Regions from separate parts of the Streptomyces sp. NBC_00859 genome, predicted to be linked through region 4. Evidence: riboswitches for the same ligand, from Rfam matches in the RefSeq annotation. Region 4 holds a riboswitch; each other region holds the start of a gene.

Region 1 (4,890 bases), 5.1 Mb from region 4:
GGGAGTCGAAGGGCAGCCGCAGCTGGAAGAAGACGTCCTGGAGCCCCATGAGGCCCAGGCCCACCGGACGCCACTTGGCGTTGGAGCGGCCCGCCTGCTCGGTGGGGTAGAAGTTGATGTCCACGACCCGGTCGAGGAAGGTGACCGCGGTGCGGACGGTCGCGTCCAGGCGCTCCCAGTCGAGCGAGTCGCCCGAGACGAACGCGCCGACGTTGACCGAGCCCAGGTTGCAGACCGCCGTCTCGCCGTCGTCCGTCACTTCGAGGATCTCGGTGCAGAGGTTCGACGAGTGGACGACGGAGCCGGGCTCGGCGGTCTGGTTGGCAGTCCGGTTCGACGCGTCCTTGAAGGTCATCCACCCCTGGCCGGTCTGGGCGAGGGTGCGCATCATCCGCCCGTACAGCTCGCGGGCGGGAATCGTCTTCCTGGCCAGACCTTCGGCTTCGGCCTTGCGGTACGCGGCGTCGAAGGCGTCGCCCCACAGATCGGTCAGCTCCGGCACATCAGCGGGCGAGAACAGCGACCAGGTGCCGTCGGTGTCGACCCGGCGCATGAACTCGTCGGGTACCCAGTGCGCCAGGTTGAGGTTGTGCGTACGCCGGGCGTCCTCACCGGTGTTGTCGCGCAGCTCCAGGAACTCCTCGATGTCCGAGTGCCAGGTCTCCAGGTAGACGGCTGCTGCGCCCTTGCGCCGGCCGCCCTGGTTCACCGCGGCGACCGAGGCGTCGAGGGTCTTGAGGAAGGGGACGATGCCGTTGGAGTGCCCGTTCGTGCCCCGGATCAGCGAACCGCGGGAGCGGATACGGGAGTACGAGAGGCCGATGCCGCCCGCGTGCTTCGAGAGGCGGGCCACCTCGTGGTAGCGCCCGTAGATCGAGTCCAGCTGGTCCAGCGGCGAGTCCAGCAGATAGCAGGAGGACATCTGCGGGTGCCGGGTGCCCGAGTTGAAGAGCGTGGGGGAGGAGGGCAGGTAGTCGAGGCGGCTCATCAGCGCGTACAGCGCGGCCACCTCGTCCAGGGCGCCCGCCGATTCGTCGGCGGCCAGACCGCAGGCGACCCGGAGCATGAAGTGCTGGGGGGTCTCGATCACCTGGCGGGTGATCGGGTGGCGCAGCAGGTAACGGCTGTAGAGGGTGCGGAGCCCGAAGTACCCGAAGCGGTCGTCGGCCGAAGTGTCGATGAGCGCGTCCAGCCGCGCGGCGTGAAGCCGTACGAAGCTGTCCGTGCGGTCGGCGATCAGGCCCTCGCGGAAGCCCGCGGCGACGGATTCCGAGAACGACACCGCGCCCTGTCCGGCCGCCTCGTCCGCGATGGTGCGGGTGAGCAGCCGGGCGGCGAGCCGCGAGTACGCCGGGTCCTCGGAGATGAGACCCGCGGCCGCCTCGGTGGCCAGCTCCCGCAACTCGGCCTCGTCCGACGCGGCGTTGCGCCCGCGCAGGGCGGCAGCGGCGACCTTGCCGGGGTCGGTGTCGGTGAGATCGGCGGTGAGGTCGGTCAGGGTCCGCAGCAGTACGGTTCCCGGGGCGTCCGCCACCTGCTCGGTGACAGGTGCGGTGGGCGCGATGGTCACGGTGCGCTCTCCCTCGCTCGGCTGGGGCCGGCGGGGGCACGGGCGCGTACGGGCACAGCAGAGCAGCACACCGCACAGCATCCGCAGGCCCTACCGCGAGGCCCGGACGTTTCCCATCCGGTTCGGTCGAACCGGATGTGCTGTCGGCAGGTCCTCGGACTCCGCGGTGCGCGAAAGCGCACTGATCACACCGTTGCGGGACAGTTCCGGATTCGCACCGGATTCCCCTGCGACGACAGCGAGCACGAGCATACATGTGGGGTGCCGTTCGGAAAGCACCCCCCATATGTTGTGTCGTGGGCGGTCAGCTCGGGTTCAGAGGAGCAGTGCGTACGTCAGCAGGGTCAGCCCCGGAATGGGGTCCCAGTCCCTCTCAGGCGTCCGTATGAAGCCCAGCCGGGAGTAGATCCGGTGGGCCCCGGCCATCGCCGGCTGAGTGGACAGGACGAGCCGCGAGACCCCCTCGCAGGTCCGTGCCCGCGCGACGCAGGCACGGACCAGAGCCTCACCCGCGCCCTGCCCCCGAGCCGTGTGGTCCACCGCGAGCATCCGGAACTCCGCGTCGCCCGGTCCGGCGATGTCGGCCCATTCGCTGCCGGGCCGGGCGAAGGTCACCCCGCCGAGCAGCCGCCCCGAATCATCGGCCGCTACCAGTACTTCGGCCCCGGCCGCCCTCTGCTCCACCGCGCGCAGCAGGTCGAGATACGGGTCGTCGGCGCCGAAGTCCAGCAGCCCGTCCTGGAGGTAGGCGCGGGCGGTGATCGCGCCGAGTTCCTCGTAGTCCCGCGGTTCGGCGGGCCTGATGGCGATGTCCATGCGGGCAGTGTGCCGTACGGCGCCGGCCCGCGGCAGGGGCGTCAGCCTGCGGGCCGGGGAAACGCAGCGGGCCGCCGCATCTCCCGGGGGAGATGCGGCGGCCCGGACCTGCTGCCGGTGTCCGGCCCGTCAGCGTCCGGCGGGGCTGGCGGCGGTGGCCGGCGGGAGCTCCACCTGGACGTCCTTGTCACCGGCGTCCGCCGTGTAGTCCTCCGGCGAGGTCTCGTCGATCCCGGCCGGTGCCTTGACCGCGTTGAGCACGACGGTGAGTACCAGCGTCACCACGACGTTCAGCACGAACGCCGTCAGACCGATGTAGCCGATCTGCCCGATGCCCGGGATCTCCTTGGACGAGCCGCCGAAGTGCGCCTGGGTCGGGCTGGCCACGCCGTAGGCGGCGAGCGTGCCGTAGACCATGCCGACCGCCCAGCCGGCGAGCAGCGCCCAGCGGTGGAACCACCGGGTGAAGAGCCCGCCGACCAGCGCCGGCATCGTCTGCAGGATCCAGATGCCGCCCAGGAGCTGGAAGTTGATCGCCACCGTCGGGTCCATGGCGAGCACGAACAGGAGCGCGCCGACCTTGACCACGAGTGACACCAGCTTGGAGACCTTGGCCTCCTGGGCGGGTGTCGCACCCGGCTTGATGAAGTCCTTGTAGATGTTGCGGGTGAAGAGGTTCGCCGCCGCGATGGACATGATCGCGGCCGGTACCAGGGCGCCGATGCCGATGGCGGCGAAGGCCACGCCCGCGAACCAGTCGGGGAACATGTTCTCGAAGAGCTGGGGGATCGCCAGCTGGCCGTTCTTCACCTTGATGCCCGCGGCGATCGCCATGAAGCCGAGCAGCGCGAGCAGTCCGAGCATCAGCGAGTACAGCGGCAGGATCGCGGTGTTGCGGCGGATCACGTTGCGGCTGCGCGAGGAGAGCGTCGCCGTGATCGAGTGCGGGTACATGAACAGCGCGAGCGCCGATCCGAGCGCCAGCGTCGCGTAACCCCACTGTCCCGCGGCGGCCGGCGCGAGCGCCCCGCGTGGCTTGCCCGTCGCAGGGTTGGTCTGCGAGAACGCGTGGCCTGCCTTGGCGAAGATGTCGTCGAAGCCGCCGAGCTTGATCGGGATGTAGATGATCGCCACCAGGATGACGATGTAGATCAGGCCGTCCTTGACGAAGGCGATCAGTGCGGGGGCCCGCAGCCCCGACGAGTAGGTGTATGCGGCGAGCACCGCGAAGGCGATCAGCAGCGGGAGGTCCTTGACGAACCAGTTGCTGCCTTCGCCGCCCACGCCCATGACATCGAGAACCGCCTGGATACCGACCAGTTGGAGCGCGATGTACGGCATCGTGGCGAGGATTCCGGTGACCGCCACGGCCAGCGAGAGCCCCTTCGACCCGAAGCGCCCGCGGACGAAGTCCGATGTCGTCACGTAGCCGTGCTTGTGGGACACCGACCAGAGCCGCGGCAGGAAGGTGAAGATCAGCGGGTAGACGAGGATCGTGTACGGCACGGCGAAGAATCCCGCCGCGCCCGCCGCGTAGACGGCCGCGGGGACGGCGACGAAGGTGTACGCCGTATAGAGGTCGCCGCCGAGCAGGAACCAGGTGACCCACGTGCCGAACGACCGTCCGCCGAGCCCCCATTCGTCGAGGGTGGCCGCGTTGTCCGCGCGGCGCCAGCGGGCGGCCATGAAGCCGACGACCGTGACGGCCACGAAGAAGAAGATGAAGACGCCGAGCGCGACGCCGTTCACACCGTCCTTCATGCGGACGCACCTCCCTTGCGCGCGCGCTGGTCGCGCTGCCACAGCTTGTACGCGGTCATCGTGAGTACGGTCGAGATGAGCACCCAGAGCATCTGGTACCAGTAGAAGAACGGGATACCGATGAAGGCCGGGTCCACCTTCGCGTACGAACTCACCCAGAGCATGGCTGCGAAGGGTGCGATCAGACAAACCGCGATGATCACGCGCACCGGCGTGACCACCGGTTTTTTCTCGGGCATGGTGCGGTCCGTCCCCTCACTGAGCACCTGGTACAACGCGCAGGAAATCTAGGCGAGGAAGCTCGTCCGGCGGAAGCCCTATCCGCATACCGGAACGGCAACGCCGCTCAATCGGTTGATTTCGACGGCAACCACCCCTGCGCCGCTATTGGCCTAGACCTTTTTTCGGATATGGCCACGTGGCGGCCGCCCGGCTCCTACAGTCGGGACCGGATGCCGGGTGGCCCGGCACCTTCAGTTGGCTGGGAGCACATATGAAGTACGTGAGGACGGGCGGGACCGGAGGCCTCGATGTGAGCGCACTCTGCCTGGGTGCGCTGCGTTTCGGCTCGATGACCGACGAGGCCACGGCGTTCGCGATACTCGACCGTTTCCTCGACGCCGGCGGCACGTTCATCGACACCGCCAACACCTATGCGTTCTGGGTCGACGGCTGTACCGGCGAGGAAAGCGAGAACCTCATCGGCCGCTGGATGGCCGGCCGGGGTGTGCGGGACCGGGTCG
Region 2 (4,890 bases), 6.6 Mb from region 4:
ACATAGGGGCCGTTGAGCCCGTCGGCCTTGCGGTGGGCGGGGAGCCACTGGTCCATCCGGCCGCCGTTCCACGCCTCGTGCTGGACGGACCAGGCGTGACTGGTGGACGGGATGGCCTGGGCGCTCGACGTGTGCGTGTCCAGATGGAACGGCAGCAGGTAGCCCTTCGGGTTCACCGCGTCCGGCTGGTAGAAGACAGGCCTTCCGTTGTCCAGCTTCTGCGCGTGCGGATCGCTGAAGCCGCGCACACCGGACAGCGTGCCGAAGTAGTGGTCGAACGAGCGGTTCTCCTGCATCAGCATGACGACGTGTTCGATGTCGCGCAGCGATCCGTGGCGCGGCGGACCGGCCGCGACCGCCTTCTGCACACTGGGCGGCAGCAGCGACAGCGCCGCCGCGCCACCGGCAGCCGCCGCTGAGCCAAGGAGTCTGCGTCGCGTCAACTCGGCCATGAACGTCCCCTTCTCGAGCTCGGATCGGTCCTTGTTCAGGACCCTCCGGAACTCTCGCGGGAGGCCGGTGAGGAGCAGAGGAGCGTATCGGTGAACAGGCGGCCAATGAGTGGCAAGCAGTTGCCCAAGCCGTGGTCCGCGGCGGCGGGCGGATTCCGCCCGGAAGAGGTCCGGACGGACCAGATCCCGCCCGGATGTGATCCGGGCGGGATTCTGGGTCTGCGGTGCCGGAGAGGAGAAACGGCCCGCTCCGGTGATCAGCTGCCGTGAACCGTCACTTCACGCCCGGCCGGCCGGTGCGGTGGTGCGTGCCGCCGTGCCGGTCGTCTCACGTGCCGGAGCCGTCCGCGGCAGCAGGTGGCGCTCGGCGAGGTGACCGAAGAACAGCCCGAACGCGGTCCACAGCGTGAGCTGGATGGCGAGCGCCGAGAGCCGGAACTGCCAGAGCAGTGTGGCAGGGAAGTCCTTCGGGACCTCGTTGACGGCAGGCAGGAACGCGTAGGCGAGACCGACCACCACGAGGAACGCGGCTCCCGCCGAGATGGTCGCGTTCCAGTTGCCCAGCCGGGGCGCGAGCCGTTTGCCGAGGATCACCGCGGCGACGGCGAGCAGCACGCTGAGGACCATCATGAGGAAGTACAGGGTGGTGCGCTTGCCGATCGTGTCCGGATCGCCCACGGACGGCGGGTTGGCCGGGTACTTGAGGAACGGCACGACGTACACCGCGATCAGCGCGCTGACCGAGACCAGCGCGGCGGTCGCTCGCGGGCCGAACCGGCCGATACGCCCGAGCGCGAAGCAGAACGCGAGAGCGGCGATGCCGCCGACCGCGATCCCGAAGACGAGCACACCGGTGGCCAGACCGGCTGTCGACTGGAGCGAGCGGCTGACCACCTCCATCTCGTGCTCGTGGCTGTGCGCGTCCTCGAAGGCGATGGCCGAGTCCACCCGCGGTTCACCGAGCAGGTAGGCGACGACCAGGGCCAGCAGGCCGGCCACGAGACCGGCCAGCATGCCGCGGACGAGCAGGGCGCGTACGGATATGGAGTTCATGAGAGAGGTCCCCCTGGACGTCAGTGATCAGTGGCAGGGGAAGCCGAGGAGATGACGCCCGTCATGGACCCACTCGTGCACATCCGTGCCCGAGACGAGCGAAGTGGCACCCTGCTCGGCACCGACGAAGTACAGCAGGATGAGCATGAGGATCCCGAAGAAGACCGCCCAGGGGGCGATGGCCTTGAGGGAGATGGGGGCGATCGCCGGAGTGGCGGGAGTGCTGGGGGTGGGGGCAAGGGAGCTTGCCATGGCAGAACCTCCTGGGGAACACGCGTCCCGATCGTGGTACCTGAGACGAAGGTCCTGGGTCTGACTTCCCGCGGAGCGGGTTCACAGTGGCGCGACCGTGCCGGATTCCCACCGGACTTCCATCACACCTTCGTCATGTTCACGTGACCGTACCGCCTGGCGGGCGGGCTCCGCTACGGTGCCGGTCGGCCGGACGGTCCGTCACACCCCTTGCCCGCTGCCCGCGACCCCCGTGATGTGCTTGCCCCGCCGAGGCACAGGACAGCAGGAGGGACCGGCGATGACGGTACGAGTGATGTTGATCTCACCCGCCCGCAGCACCGCGCTGCGCGAGGTCCGCTTCGACGACGAGGGGCCGCTGGACGAGTCGGGCGCCCGCCGTGCGGCGCTCGCCGCGGACGCCGTGCCGGGTGCCGACCGCCAACTGGCCGCCCCCGACGCCCGGTGCCGTGAGACAGCTGCCGCGCTCGGTCTGCGGGCCCGGCCCGAACCTGCCCTGAGAGGCTGGGACTTGGGCCGCTGGCGAGGGAGGACTCTGGCGGAGCTGGCCGAGCGGGAACCGGAAGCGGTGGCCGAATGGCTGGCGGACCCCGCGGCCTCACCGCACGGCGGTGAGTCTCTGCGCGGGCTGCGCGAGCGGGCCGGCGGCTGGCTGGAGAGGCTGGCGGGCAGCGGCGGCCGGGTGGCCGCGGTCGCCGGCCCCGCCGTCGTGCGGGCGGCCGTACTGCACGCGCTGGCCCTGCCCGACGAGGCGTTCTGGCGGCTGGACGCGGCGCCGCTGACCCTGACCGAGCTGAGCGGCAGGGCCGGACGGTGGAACCTGCGCATCGGACGGCCGCTGGAGCCCTGACCCGGGATGCGGGCCCGCGGCAGGTGCGCTGCGCTTGAGGTGCGGTGCGCCCGGAGGCAGTGCGCCGGGAATCACACCCCGTGGGTTGCCTCCGCGGGAATCTTCGCTGGTCGTGACGGGCTGAAGCCTTTGTACAACATCAACACCGGCGTCGGGTCGCCGGCGGACAAGAGCGATATCAACAGCGAGACCGAAGAAGCCGTCGAGGCGGTGGACGCGAGAAGGCAGGGCGGTCATGGGAGAGCTGATTCTCGTACGGCACGGTGAGACCAGCTGGAGCCGCAGCGGGAAACACACCAGCTGGACGGATCTGCCGCTGACGGCGTTCGGTGAGGAGCAGGCTCGGGCCGTCGCCCCGCTGCTGGCCGAGCGGCGCATCGCGGTCACGCTGACCAGCACTCTGTCACGTGCTGTGCGGACCGCCGAGCTCGCCGGGCTGAGTCCCTCCCACACGGACGCCGACCTGCACGAATGGGACTACGGGGCGTATGAGGGCATCACCAGTGTGGAGATCCACCGGGACCGGCCCGACTGGGACCTGTGGACCGACGGAGTGGCCGAGGGCCCGCCCGAGCACCCCGGTGAGACCCCGCAGCAGGTCGGTGAGCGGGCCGACCGCCTGCTCAGCCGGGTCGACGTGGCGCTGCGCGACGCCGACCTCGACGGCGAGGGCGGGGACGTCGTCCTGGTCGGGCACGCGCACTTCCTGCGGGTGCTGACCGCGCGCCGCCTCGGGCTGCCGGCCTCCGGCGGAGCGCTCTTCCGTCTGGACACCGCGTCGGTGAGCCGGATCGGCACCGAACACGGCCGGCCAGCCCTCGCCGTGTGGAACCAGGTCCCCGGACCGGTCAACCGGTAGCGGCGGTCACCCCGGCCGTCGTCTCCACTTCCAGCAGCGAGGCACTCTGCCGTTCGGCCTCGAAGGCTGCGTGACCGCCCCGCAGGCCGAACAGGCGTTTGCCGAGCAGGATGTAGAGCACCGCGAGAATGTTGATCGCCAGGGTGGCGATCTTCAGCCAGCTGACCTTCTCGGTGAGCTCGTAGACCTCGAGGGGCAGGAACACGGCTGTGGCGACGACGGTCAGGTACTCGGCCCAGCGCTTCGCGCGCCACAGTCCGACGCCCTCGATGATCTCGATCAGCGCGTAGACGACCAGCAGCGCGGCCACCAGCACCAGCGTCGAGTGTTTGTAGCCGAAGGTCTTCTGGATGGTGCCGACCACCGGCGAGTGGTCGAGGTCGTAGTGGAAGTGGCGGAACACCGGACGCAGGACGTCCAGATTCTCGTCGAAGAGCCGGCGCACCGCGTCCTGGCTGTTGCTGAACTTCCATACGGCCACCGCCACCAGCACGATGAACACGCCGCGCACCGCACGCTCCACGGCGAGGAAGCGCAGGATGAACAGGTCGCGCAGTACCTTGCCGCGCGGCACCAGCGGCGCATCCCGCGCGGGACCCGCCGCGTGCGGGTCCCCGAGGGCGAAGTCGCCGCAGCGAAGGCAGCGCCAGGCCTCCCCGAACCCGGTCTCGGCGCGCAGGCGCGCCGCCAGCTCCGGTTCCTGAGGGGCGTAGGTCACATGCCCGCGCCGTGCGCAGGTACGCCGGTCCCAGTCGATCTTCATGCAGTCTTCCCCGTGATCATTGATTCCGTGTTCGTCGACACCGCCGCGGTGGCCGGCGGACCGGCCCCGGCGGACAGTAACAACGCATCGTAGGCGCCGGGGTGACAGGGCACCGACAGGGGAGAACTCCCAGCACCCGGCGAGAGTGCTCCGCGCGGGCTCCGGGGGGCCGCTCCGCCCGGCTGATCCGGCAAGGCAGGGGGCGTTCGGAAGATTACTGCCATCTCTGCCAGGGCATGGGGACTTCTGCTCACTCGTGAAGAGGTCCTTCCGGACCGCCCCGCAGCGCCGGCCTGCCGGGATATTCTCGAAATCCGTTTGCAGGCAGGGGAGGAACGATGGGGTCCCGGAAGGAAAGCCCGGTGGCCGTGCCGCTGCTGGAGCGGGAGAACGAGCTCGCGGCCGGTGCGCACGCCGTCGAGGCGCTGTGCGCGGGGGAGTCCGCCGGTGGCCTCCTCATCTACAGCGGCGAGGCCGGCCTGGGCAAGACGGCGCTGCTCGAAACCGTCAGCACGCAGGCGGCCGGGCGCTGCACGGTGTGGTCGGCCCGCGGTGGCGAGACACTCACATCCGTCCCCTTCCATGTCGTACGCCAACTCCTGCAGCCCGCACTGACGATGCCCGGGATCGGTGACGCCCGCGACCTGCTCGGTGACCGGTA
Region 3 (4,890 bases), 1.3 Mb from region 4:
GTACCGCCAGCGGCACCAGGGCGGCCGGGGTGCGCCGGGCCGAGGCCAGCGCACCGAGGGTGGCCTCCCAGTCGAGAACCGGCGAGTCGAGTACCAGACCGCTGATGAGGTCGCGCATGCCGGAGCCCGCGGCGGCGTGGAGGGCCATCGACGCGCCGGTGGACCAGCCGTGCAGGATGACGCGCTCGGCCCCGTGGCCGACGGCGTAGCGGATGGCAGCGTCCAGGTCGCGCCACTCGGACGCTCCGAGGTGCCCGAGGCCGCCCGGTGCCGCGGGGGCCCCGGGGTCCCCGCGGTAGGAGATGTCGAGGACGGGGAACTGCTGGCGGTGCAGGAAGTCCAGTACGTTCATGGGCTGCTCCCGGCCGGTTCCCAGGCCGTGCACGGTGATCACCCAGGTGGGCCGGGGACCGGGCACGAACCAGGCCGGAGAGGCGCCGAGTTCACCGGGAATGTCCACGTCGGCGTAGTCGATGCCGAGCGCGGAGCGCGGGTCGCCGACGTACACCTGCGGGGTGAGCCGCGCCTTGGTGCCGGGCGCCGGCGTGCCGTAGGTGACGCGGTCGAGTCGGCGCACGACCGTGTCGGCGGTGTCCGATCCGCCGTCGATCACCGGCCCGACGACCGCGTGGACGCCCGGCCCCTCCAGGCCGTACACGCCGGGGCGCAGCGAGGCCAGGCATCTGGTCAGGGTGATCCGGCCGGGGGCCGTCGCGTGTACGGACAGCCGGGGCTCGGCGGGCAGGGCCCTGCCGTGCGGTGTCCGGAGCGCGGCGTCGCCTGCCAGCCGGGCGGCCGCTGCCGCGGCCGCGCCGACGCCGATCAGAGTGGTGACGGCCGTTGCCGTCGCGGTTGCCGGGCGCACTCCTCCAGTGTCGCGGGGCGCGGCCCGCGGTGCCAGTGGGCCGGTGCAAACGGGGCCGCACCGGGGCGGAGACCCGCGGCTGCGGGGCGGCACGGCCGACGGCCCGCTAACCGGGCTGACCGTACCCCTGGAGTTTCCCGGTGACCTCGGCCAGCTGCCCTGCAGACAGCAGGGAGGGAGTGCGGCCGGGCACGGCGGAAGCGGTGAGCCAGAGCCGGCACATCCACTCCAGCTGGGCGGTGCGGTCGTACGCCTGGTCCAGCGAGGTGCCGTAGGTGACCGTGCCGTGGTTCTGCAGGAGGCAGCCGGAGCGGCCGTCGAGGGCCTTCAGCATGTTCCCGGCCAGCTCGTCGCTTCCGTAGAGCGCGTACGGGGCGACGCGCACCGGGCCGCCCAGCGCGGCAGCCATGTAGTGGATGACGGGCAGTTCGGGAACGAGCGTGGAGACCGCCGTCGCGTGCACCGCGTGGGTGTGGACCACGGCGGTCGCGCTGGTGCCGCGGTGGACGGCGAGGTGCAGGGGCAACTCGCTCGTCGGCTTCAGCGCCCCCTCGACCTGGTGCCCGTCCAGATCGACGGCGACGAGGTCGCCGGGGCCGAGCTTCTCGTAGGGCACGCCGCTCGGCGTGACCAGGACGAGGTCCCCGCAGCGCACCGAGACGTTGCCCGATGTGCCGACGACCAGGCCTTCGGCCGCGGTCCTGCGGGCGGTGGCGACGAGATCGCGCCAGGCCCCCGCGAGCGGACCGGCCCCGTCCACCGCTGCCTGCTCCCCCATCGCACCTGTCCCCTTTGCTTCCGCCGTCGCACGTCCCCAGCCGGGTCCGCCACCGCACTCTCACGGAAGGCGGCCGACCGGCCGGCCATGCCGCGATGATGCCAGGCCTCCCGGCGGACCGGTACGCCGCACGCGAGCGGGAGGCCACGGAACGAGAGCCTCCGGGCAGGGTCACCACAGCGCCCGGCTCAGTTCATCTTCCGTTCACCAAGGTTGCCTACGTTCATCTCGTCAATGACCTCGAACGATTGCCCAGGTAAATGGAACACTTGACCCTGCTCCTTGGGATCGTGATCATTACCGCTCTCGTGTTCGACTTCACGAACGGTTTCCACGACACGGCCAACGCGATGGCCACGACCATCTCGACCGGCGCTCTCAAACCGAAGACCGCGGTGGCCATGTCCGCCGTACTCAACCTTGTCGGAGCGTTCCTGTCCGTGGAGGTCGCCAGGACGATCTCCGGCGGGATCATCAATGAACAGGGCATCACCACAGAAGTGATCTTCGCGGCACTCGTCGGTGCCATCCTCTGGAATCTGCTGACCTGGCTGCTCGGGCTGCCGTCCAGTTCCTCCCACGCACTCTTCGGCGGGCTCATCGGAGCCACGCTGATGTCGGTCGGCTCGTCCGGTGTCAACGGCGACGTCGTCATCACCAAGGTGCTGCTCCCGGCGGTGGCCGCACCGGTCGTGGCCGGGCTCGCGGCGCTGCTGGCCACCCGGCTGACGTACCGGATCGGCCGCGTCACGGACGACAGGTCCACCGCGAAGGGCTACCGGGCGGGCCAGATCGCGTCCGCCGGTCTCGTCTCCCTCGCCCACGGCACCAACGACGCGCAGAAGACCATGGGCGTCATCACCCTCGCCCTGGTCACCGGGAACGTCATCGCACCCGGTTCGAACCCGCCCCTGTGGGTCATCGTCTCCGCGGGCACCGCCATCGCACTCGGTACCTACCTGGGCGGCTGGCGCATCATCCGGACCATGGGCAAGGGGCTCACCGAGCTCAGGCCGCAGCAGGGCTTCGCCGCCCAGACCGGCGCCGCCACCGTGATCCTGGCCTCCTCGCACCTCGGCTTCTCGCTCTCCACCACCCAGGTCTGCTCGGGCGCCGTGATGGGCGCGGGCGTGGGCCGCAAGGGCGGAGTGGTCCGCTGGTCCACCGCTACCCGGATGCTGATCGCCTGGTGCCTCACCCTGCCCGCGGCCGCTGCCGTCGGCGCGGGCGCCGAGTATCTGACGGCCCGCGGCCCCTGGGGCATCGGTGCCGTGGCGGTACTGCTGGTCGCGGGCTCCGGTCTCATCTGGTCGCTCTCCCGCCGCAAGCCGGTCAGCCGGCACAGCGTCACCCCCGACGAACCGGCCGGCCTCGACGAGCCCGCGGGGGTGGTGACCACCGCCATCGCCGCCGTCACGCCGCCGCCGGCCGGAGCGGCGGCATCCCACGGCCTCCGTGCCACCATCCCCGCGCCGGAACCCACCCGGCCCGCCACGGTCTGAAGGAGAAGGAGACCGCCCCATGAACATCGACTGGGCAGCTCTCGGCACCGTCTTCGGTGTCAGCGTCGTCGCGACCGTCGGCCTGGTGGGCCTGTTCACCCTCGGCGTGGTGGGCCTGGCGCGGAAGCCCGCGCCGGAAGCAGGCTCCGCACCCTCGGCTGCGGGTGCGGGCCCGGCGCCCGTGGTCCGCGCCGGTTCGTACGCGTGCTTCGCGCTCTGCGCCGCGGCCGTCGCGTACGGGATCTACTTGATCGTCGCCTGACCTCCGCGCCACTGCGCACCACCCGAAGCGTCACCCCGCCCGCCCGGCAGCCTTCAACGGCCGCCGGGCGGGCGGCGCGTGTGGGGCTCGGCACACCGCCCCGGCCCAGGTCAAGGGTGAGTTGACGGGTGTTCGCGGACCGTGGTGGACTTCCGGGGCCAATACGGCGGCAGGAGAGGAAGCCCGGTGCGAATCCGGCGCGGTCCCGCCACTGTCATCGGGGATCGCATCCCCGGGAGCCAGGAACTCTCACCGCCGATCACGTCGAACCAGGGCGCGGACACCCTGAGTGAGGACTACGCCATGCGCGGCTGCCTGCTGCCCGAACCGCCCGACGTTCCGAGTACGGCCGCCGTGTGGGCCCGCCGAGGCGTACCGGCCTGCTGACCCCATGCGTGGAGAGCGTGTCTTCGTGTACGGCGCCACCACGGGCCTCCTGGCAGACCTCGTCTGCGCCGATCCCCGGCGCGGGCACCCCGTCGCCGCCTTCGGGCGGGCCGCGGCCGCCGTGGAGCGGCGGCTGTGGCGCGACCACCGCGGGTGGGGCACGCTGCACACCGCGGTCTGCGCCGGGGGCGCGGTCGGCGCCGCCGTACTGGCCCGGCGTGCCGTACGCGGCCGGGCCGCCGCGGGCGTCGCGCTGACCGCCGCCGCCACCTGGGCCGTCGTCGGCGGCACCTCGCTGGGGCGCGAGGCGCGCGCCGTGGGCGACGCACTGGCCGCGGGGGATGTCGAGGCGGCAAGGGAACGGCTGCCGCATCTGTGCGGGCGCGACCCGCAGGCACTCGACGAGCACCAGATCGCGCGGGCGGTCGTGGAATCCGTAGCCGAGAACACATCGGACGCGGTCGTCGGGGCGCTGGTCTGGGGCGCTCTGGCCGGAGTGCCGGGGCTCGTCGGATTCCGGGCGGTGAACACCCTGGACGCGATGGTCGGCCACAAGTCGCCCCGGTACCGGCGCTACGGCTGGGCGTCGGCCCGGCTGGACGATCTGGCGGGCTGGCCGGGCGCCCGGCTCACCGCGGTACTGGCAGTGCTGGCGGGCGGGGACCCGCGCGGCGCCCTGCGGGCCTGGCGCTCGGACGCCGGCGGCCACCCGAGCCCCAACGCGGGCCCGGTGGAAGCGTCGTTCGCGGGTGCGCTGGGCGTACGCCTCGGCGGCGCCCTCTCCTACGGCGGACGGGCCGAGCACCGGGCGGTCCTCAACGGCGGCGGCCGGGCCGTGGCCTTCGGCGACATCGAGCGCGCGGTGCGGCTGTCGCGCCGGGTGTCCCTGCTGGCGCTCGCGACGGCTCTCGCGGTGAGGAAGGTGCGCGGATGAGCGGCGGACTGCTGGTGGCCGGGACGACGTCGGACGCCGGGAAGAGCGTGGTGACGGCGGGGATCTGCCGGTGGCTGGTGCGCCGGGGCGTGAAGGTGGCGCCGTTCAAGGCGCAGAACATGTCGCTCAATTCGTTCGTCACCCGCGAAGGCGCGGAGATCG
Region 4 (4,890 bases):
AGTGCTTGGTCGGGTACGCGGACAGCACCAGGGCCAGGCGCTTGTCGGCCGGGGCTATGTGCCGCAGACGAGCGTGGCGCACGGCGATCCCGGCGACGCGGGCGGCCCGTTCGGGGTCGACGACATAGGCGGGGAGCCCGTCCTGGTCGATCTCCTTGAACGAGAAGGGCACCGTGATCAGCCTGCCGTCGAACTCGGGCACGGCGATCTGGCTGGCAGCGTCGAGCGGTGACACGCCCTCGTCATTCTCCTCCCAGGCGGCCCGCGAACCTGTCAGGCAGAGCGCCTGGAGGATGGGCACGTCCAGCGAGGTGAGCGCGCCGGCGTCCCAGGACTCGTCGTCGCCCCCGGCGGACGCCTCGGCGGGTTTCGTCCCTCCCGCCGCCAGCACGGTGGTGACGATGACATCCGCGGCGCGCAGCGTGTCGATGAGCTCCGGCTCGGGGGCCCGCAGCGAGGCGACGTAGAGCGGGAGCGCCCGGCCCCCGATGTCCTCGACGGCCTCGCAGAGGGCGTCCACGAAGGCGGTGTTGCCGCTCATGTGGTGGGCCCGGTAGTAGAGCACCGCGACGGTCGGGCCGTCCGTGGTGCGGACAGTGCGTTCCAGGGGGCCCCAGCTGGGTGCCGGCGCCGGGGGCTCGAAGCCGTGGCCGGTGAGGAGCACGGTGTCGGAGAGGAATCGCGCGAGCTGATCGAGGTTGGCGGGCCCGCCGTGCGCCAGATAGGCGTGGGCCTCGGCGGCGATCCCGACCGGGACGGTCGACGCCTCCATCAACTGGGCGTCGGGGGCCTGCTCACCGGTGAGGACGACGACTGGCCGGCCGTCCGCGAGGAGCAGGTCGAGGCCCTCCTGCCAGGCGCGGATCCCACCGAGGAGGCGCACGACGACGAGGTCGGCGCCTTCGAGGAGAGCGGGCAGGTCGGTGAGCTGGAGACGGGCCGGGTTGGCGAAGCGGTAAGCCACCGGTCCGTCCGCTGCACGGGCGCTGAGCAGGTCGGTGTCGGACGTCGACAGAAGCAGGAGCATGCGGCGTCAGGCCTTCCTCGGGGTGTCCGCGCCCCGGGCGGTGTTAAGACGGCGGGAGTTCCTGGCTCACCCGGCTCGGAGAGCCGGGCTCACAGTGGCGGGACCGCGCCGGGATTTCACCGGGCTTCCTCCCCTGTCGCCGTCGTAGGCGATTGCGGGCCGATCAGCCCGCCGACAAGCATAGTAACGACCTGACGGGCGGCCGGAGGCGGATCCGCGGACCCGGCCCCGCGCACACCGGGTCGTAAGGACCGTCACGTCGGCGCAGGACGGACCCGCTGCGGACCGATCGGTATGCTCGCCGCCATGCCCCGCACTTCCGCACCCCCGCCGCCACGGCAGCCGGTCCCCCGGCGTGACCGCGGTGACGCGTGTCCGGGGAGTCTGCGCCTGCACACGGCGGACGACGGCGCGCTCGCCCGGGTCAGGATCCCCGCGGGCGTACTGACGGTGTCCCAGGCCCGGACGCTGATGGATGCGGCGCGACGGCTCGGCGACGGGGCACTCCACCTGACGTCACGCGGCAACGTGCAGCTGCGCGGGCTGGCGCCGGACTGCGGCCAGGAGCTCGCCGGCGTACTCGCGGACGCCGGACTGCTGCCCTCCGTGCGCCACGAGCGGGCCCGCAACATCGTGGCCTCCCCGCTGTCCGGACTCGAATCACCGGCAGCGGCCGATGTGCACGCCTGGGCACGTGAGTTGGACTCGCTGCTCTGCGCGTGCGACGCGGCTGCCGAGCTGTCCGGCCGCTTTCTGTTCGCGTTCGACGACGGCCGGGGCGATGTGGCCGGGCTCGGCGCCGATGTGACGTTGATCGCTTCTCCGGACGCCGGCGCCCTGCTGTGCGCCGGCGGGGCGCGGGAGGTGCTCGTGGTGCCGCCCGAACACGCTGCCCGCTGCGCGCTGCTGGCGGCCGAGACCTTCCTGGGCGCCGCCCGTGACGCCGGTACCGGCGCCTGGCGGGTGGCTGAACTTCCCGGCGGGCCTTCCGCGTTCGTACGGGCGGTCGCGGAGCGGCTGTCAGCCGCCGGCATCACGGCCGCTGCCCGGGAACGGGCAGAACCGCTGACATCCGGTACCGGCCCTGAGCCCGGCGTCGTGCCGGCGCCGGACGGTCGGGCAGCACTCTCCGTCGAGGCGCCGCTGGGCCTCATCACGGCCGGCCAGTGGAGCCTGCTGACCCGCACGGCACTGCACGACGGCGCCGGTGAGCTGCGGCTGACCCCCTGGCGGGGAGTGGTACTCCCCGGTCTGGGCCCGGACAGCGCCCGCACCCGCCTCGCCGAGCTCTCGGCCGCAGGGATGATCACCGCGGCCGACTCGCCCTGGCACGGGGTGGGGGCATGCATCGGACGCCCCGGCTGTGCCAAGTCCCTGGCCGACGTGCGCGCCGACGCCGCGCCCGCTCCCGGTACTGGCCGTGGTCTGCCCGTGTACTGGTCGGGGTGCGCGCGGCGCTGCGGACACCCGCACGGCGACTGGGTGGACGTGGTCGCCACGGCCGGCGGTTACGACATCTCCGTACGCGGAGAGCGGCTGCGCGACACCATGAACGACCCCTCAGAGTTCGCCGCCACCGTGGCGGAAGCCCGCACCACGCCCCTCCCGCAGTGACGAAATGAGCGAGAAGACAGTGTTCGACTACGAGAAGGACGGCCCGGCGATCTACCGCCAGTCCTTTGCGACCATCCGCGCAGAGGCGGACCTCTCGGGGCTTCCCGCCGATGTCAGCCAGGTCGCTGTCCGGATGATCCACGCCTGCGGGATGGTCGACCTGGTCCGCGATCTCGCGTACACCCCGCAGGTGGTCGCGCGCGCCAGGCAGGCGCTGCGCGCGGGGGCCCCCGTACTGTGCGATGTGGCCATGGTCGCCAGTGGCGTGACCCGTAAACGGCTGCCCGCCGGCAATGACGTGGTGTGCACCCTGTCCGACCCGTCGGTGCCCGACCTCGCCGCGCAGCTCGGCACGACGCGTACCGCCGCCGCACTGGAACTGTGGCGTGACCGTATGGAGGGCGCGGTGGTGGCGGTCGGTAACGCGCCGACCGCTCTCTTCCGGCTCCTTGAGATGATCCGCGAGGGCGCACCGCGTCCCGCGGCGGTCATCGGGGTCCCGGTGGGGTTCGTCGGCGCGGCCGAGTCCAAGGACGCGCTGGCCGACGACGTTGCGGGCCTTGACTACCTGGTGGTACGCGGGCGGCGGGGCGGCAGTGCCATCGCGGCGGCCGCGGTCAACGCCATTGCGAGCGAAGAGGAATGAACTCGAGCATGAGCGAGCTGAGCACCGGTCGGCTGTACGGGGTCGGGCTCGGCCCCGGTGACCCGTCGCTGATGACCGTACGCGCCGTGGAGGTCATCTCCCAGGCGCAGGTCATCGCCTTTCACAGCGCCCGGCACGGCCGGTCCATAGCCCGGTCCATCGCTGCCGGGCATCTGCGCGCCGACCACATCGAGGAGGCGCTGGTCTATCCGGTCACCACGGAGACCACCGACCATCCCGGCGGATACCGGGCCGCGATGGAGGAGTTCTACGCCGAGGCGGCAGCCCGGCTCGCCGCGCATCTCGACGCGGGCCGCACCGTCGCGGTACTCGCCGAGGGTGATCCGCTCTTCTACGGCTCGTACATGCACATGCACAAACGGCTGGCGCACCGCTATCCGACCGAGGTCATCCCCGGAGTGACGTCGGTGAGCGCGGCCGCCGCCCGGCTGGGTGTGCCCCTCGTCGAGGGCGAGGAAGTGCTGACGATCCTGCCCGGCACCCTGCCGGAGGAGGAGCTGACGGCACGTCTGGCCTCGACGGACTCCGCGGTGGTCATGAAGCTCGGCCGCACCTTCCCCGCTGTTCACCGGGCGGTCGAGCGGTCGGGACGGATGGCGGAAGCACGTTATGTGGAGCGCGCCACGATGCCCGGGGAGCGTACCGGTGAACTGGCCGGCGTGGAGGCCGGATCGGTGCCGTACTTCTCGGTGGCTGTGCTGCCGAGCCGTGTGGGGGCGCCCGAACCGGTACGGGAACACGGTGACGTCGTCGTGGTCGGCACCGGACCGGCCGGACCGCTCTGGCTCACACCCGAGACCCGCGGCGCGCTGGCCGCGGCGGACGACCTGGTGGGCTACACCACATATCTGGACCGGGTCCCGGTGCGTTCCGGGCAGCGACGGCACGGCTCCGACAACAAGGTGGAGTCGGAGCGCGCCGAGTTCGCTCTCGAACTGGCCCGGCGCGGCAGGAAGGTCGCCGTGGTGTCCGGCGGTGACCCCGGCGTGTTCGCCATGGCCACCGCTGTACTGGAGGTCGCGGCGCAGGACGTGTACCGCGATGTTCCCGTGCGGGTGCTGCCGGGGGTGACCGCCGCCAACGCGGCTGCCGCCCGCGCCGGTGCGCCGCTCGGTCACGACTACGCCACGATCTCGCTGTCGGACCGGCTCAAGCCGTGGGAGGTCATCGCGGAGAGGCTGCGCGCCGCCGCCGCCGCCGATCTGGTGCTGGCGCTGTACAACCCGGGCTCCCGCAGCCGCACCTGGCAGGTCGGCAAGGCCCGCGACCTGCTCCTGGAGCACCGGTCCCCGGACACCCCCGTGGTGCTTGGGCGCGACATCGGCGGGCCGCAGGAGAGTGTGCGGATCGTACGGCTGGCCGCGCTCGATCCGGCCGATGTCGACATGCGCACGATCCTGCTCGTCGGCTCCTCCCGGACCCGGACGGTCCGGCGGGGCGACGGTGAGGAGATCGTCTGGACTCCCCGGAGCTATCCGCAGGGGTGAGTCCGCGGGGGAAGGCCGCCCGCAGGCCGGGGCCCGGAGGTCAGGCCGGCCACTTTCCGGCCTGGCACTCCCGTACCCACTGGAGAGCTTCGCCG

The links. A riboswitch is a leader RNA that binds a small molecule or an ion and turns the genes downstream of it on or off. The one in region 4 is predicted to bind cobalamin.
Region 1: linked by a shared signal. The riboswitch ahead of OG584_RS10635 (ribonucleoside-diphosphate reductase subunit alpha) and the one ahead of cobN (cobaltochelatase subunit CobN) in region 4 are both predicted to bind cobalamin.
Region 2: linked by a shared signal. The riboswitch ahead of OG584_RS04255 (CbtB-domain containing protein) and the one ahead of cobN (cobaltochelatase subunit CobN) in region 4 are both predicted to bind cobalamin.
Region 3: linked by a shared signal. The riboswitch ahead of OG584_RS27705 (cobalamin biosynthesis protein) and the one ahead of cobN (cobaltochelatase subunit CobN) in region 4 are both predicted to bind cobalamin.

What each region holds. Positions count from the first base shown of each region.
Region 1 covers NZ_CP108826.1:2,536,320-2,541,209, reverse strand. Annotated here, with positions in the region: gene OG584_RS10635 (ribonucleoside-diphosphate reductase subunit alpha) at 1-1,570, opposite strand, end outside; cobalamin riboswitch at 1,698-1,839, opposite strand; gene OG584_RS10630 (GNAT family N-acetyltransferase) at 1,886-2,386, opposite strand; gene mctP (monocarboxylate uptake permease MctP) at 2,516-4,147, opposite strand; gene OG584_RS10620 (DUF3311 domain-containing protein) at 4,144-4,386, opposite strand; gene OG584_RS10615 (aldo/keto reductase) at 4,641-4,890, shown strand, end outside.
Region 2 covers NZ_CP108826.1:1,016,493-1,021,382, reverse strand. Annotated here, with positions in the region: gene OG584_RS04265 (alkaline phosphatase family protein) at 1-452, opposite strand, end outside; gene OG584_RS04260 (CbtA family protein) at 732-1,505, opposite strand; gene OG584_RS04255 (CbtB-domain containing protein) at 1,533-1,757, opposite strand; adenosylcobalamin (AdoCbl) riboswitch at 1,761-1,902, opposite strand; gene OG584_RS04250 (histidine phosphatase family protein) at 2,038-2,607, shown strand; gene OG584_RS04245 (histidine phosphatase family protein) at 2,843-3,466, shown strand; gene OG584_RS04240 (DUF2127 domain-containing protein) at 3,456-4,229, opposite strand; gene OG584_RS04235 (ATP-binding protein) at 4,568-4,890, shown strand, end outside.
Region 3 covers NZ_CP108826.1:6,316,554-6,321,443, reverse strand. Annotated here, with positions in the region: gene OG584_RS27725 (alpha/beta hydrolase family protein) at 1-865, opposite strand, end outside; gene OG584_RS27720 (class II aldolase/adducin family protein) at 972-1,643, opposite strand; gene OG584_RS27715 (anion permease) at 1,904-3,145, shown strand; gene OG584_RS27710 (hypothetical protein) at 3,165-3,407, shown strand; cobalamin riboswitch at 3,535-3,677, shown strand; gene OG584_RS27705 (cobalamin biosynthesis protein) at 3,799-4,728, shown strand; gene OG584_RS27700 (cobyric acid synthase) at 4,725-4,890, shown strand, end outside.
Region 4 covers NZ_CP108826.1:7,622,705-7,627,594, reverse strand. Annotated here, with positions in the region: gene cobN (cobaltochelatase subunit CobN) at 1-1,027, opposite strand, end outside; cobalamin riboswitch at 1,062-1,216, opposite strand; gene OG584_RS33605 (cobalamin biosynthesis protein CobG) at 1,322-2,641, shown strand; gene OG584_RS33600 (precorrin-8X methylmutase) at 2,646-3,287, shown strand; gene OG584_RS33595 (precorrin-2 C(20)-methyltransferase) at 3,296-4,795, shown strand; gene OG584_RS33590 (cobalt-precorrin-6A reductase) at 4,836-4,890, opposite strand, start outside.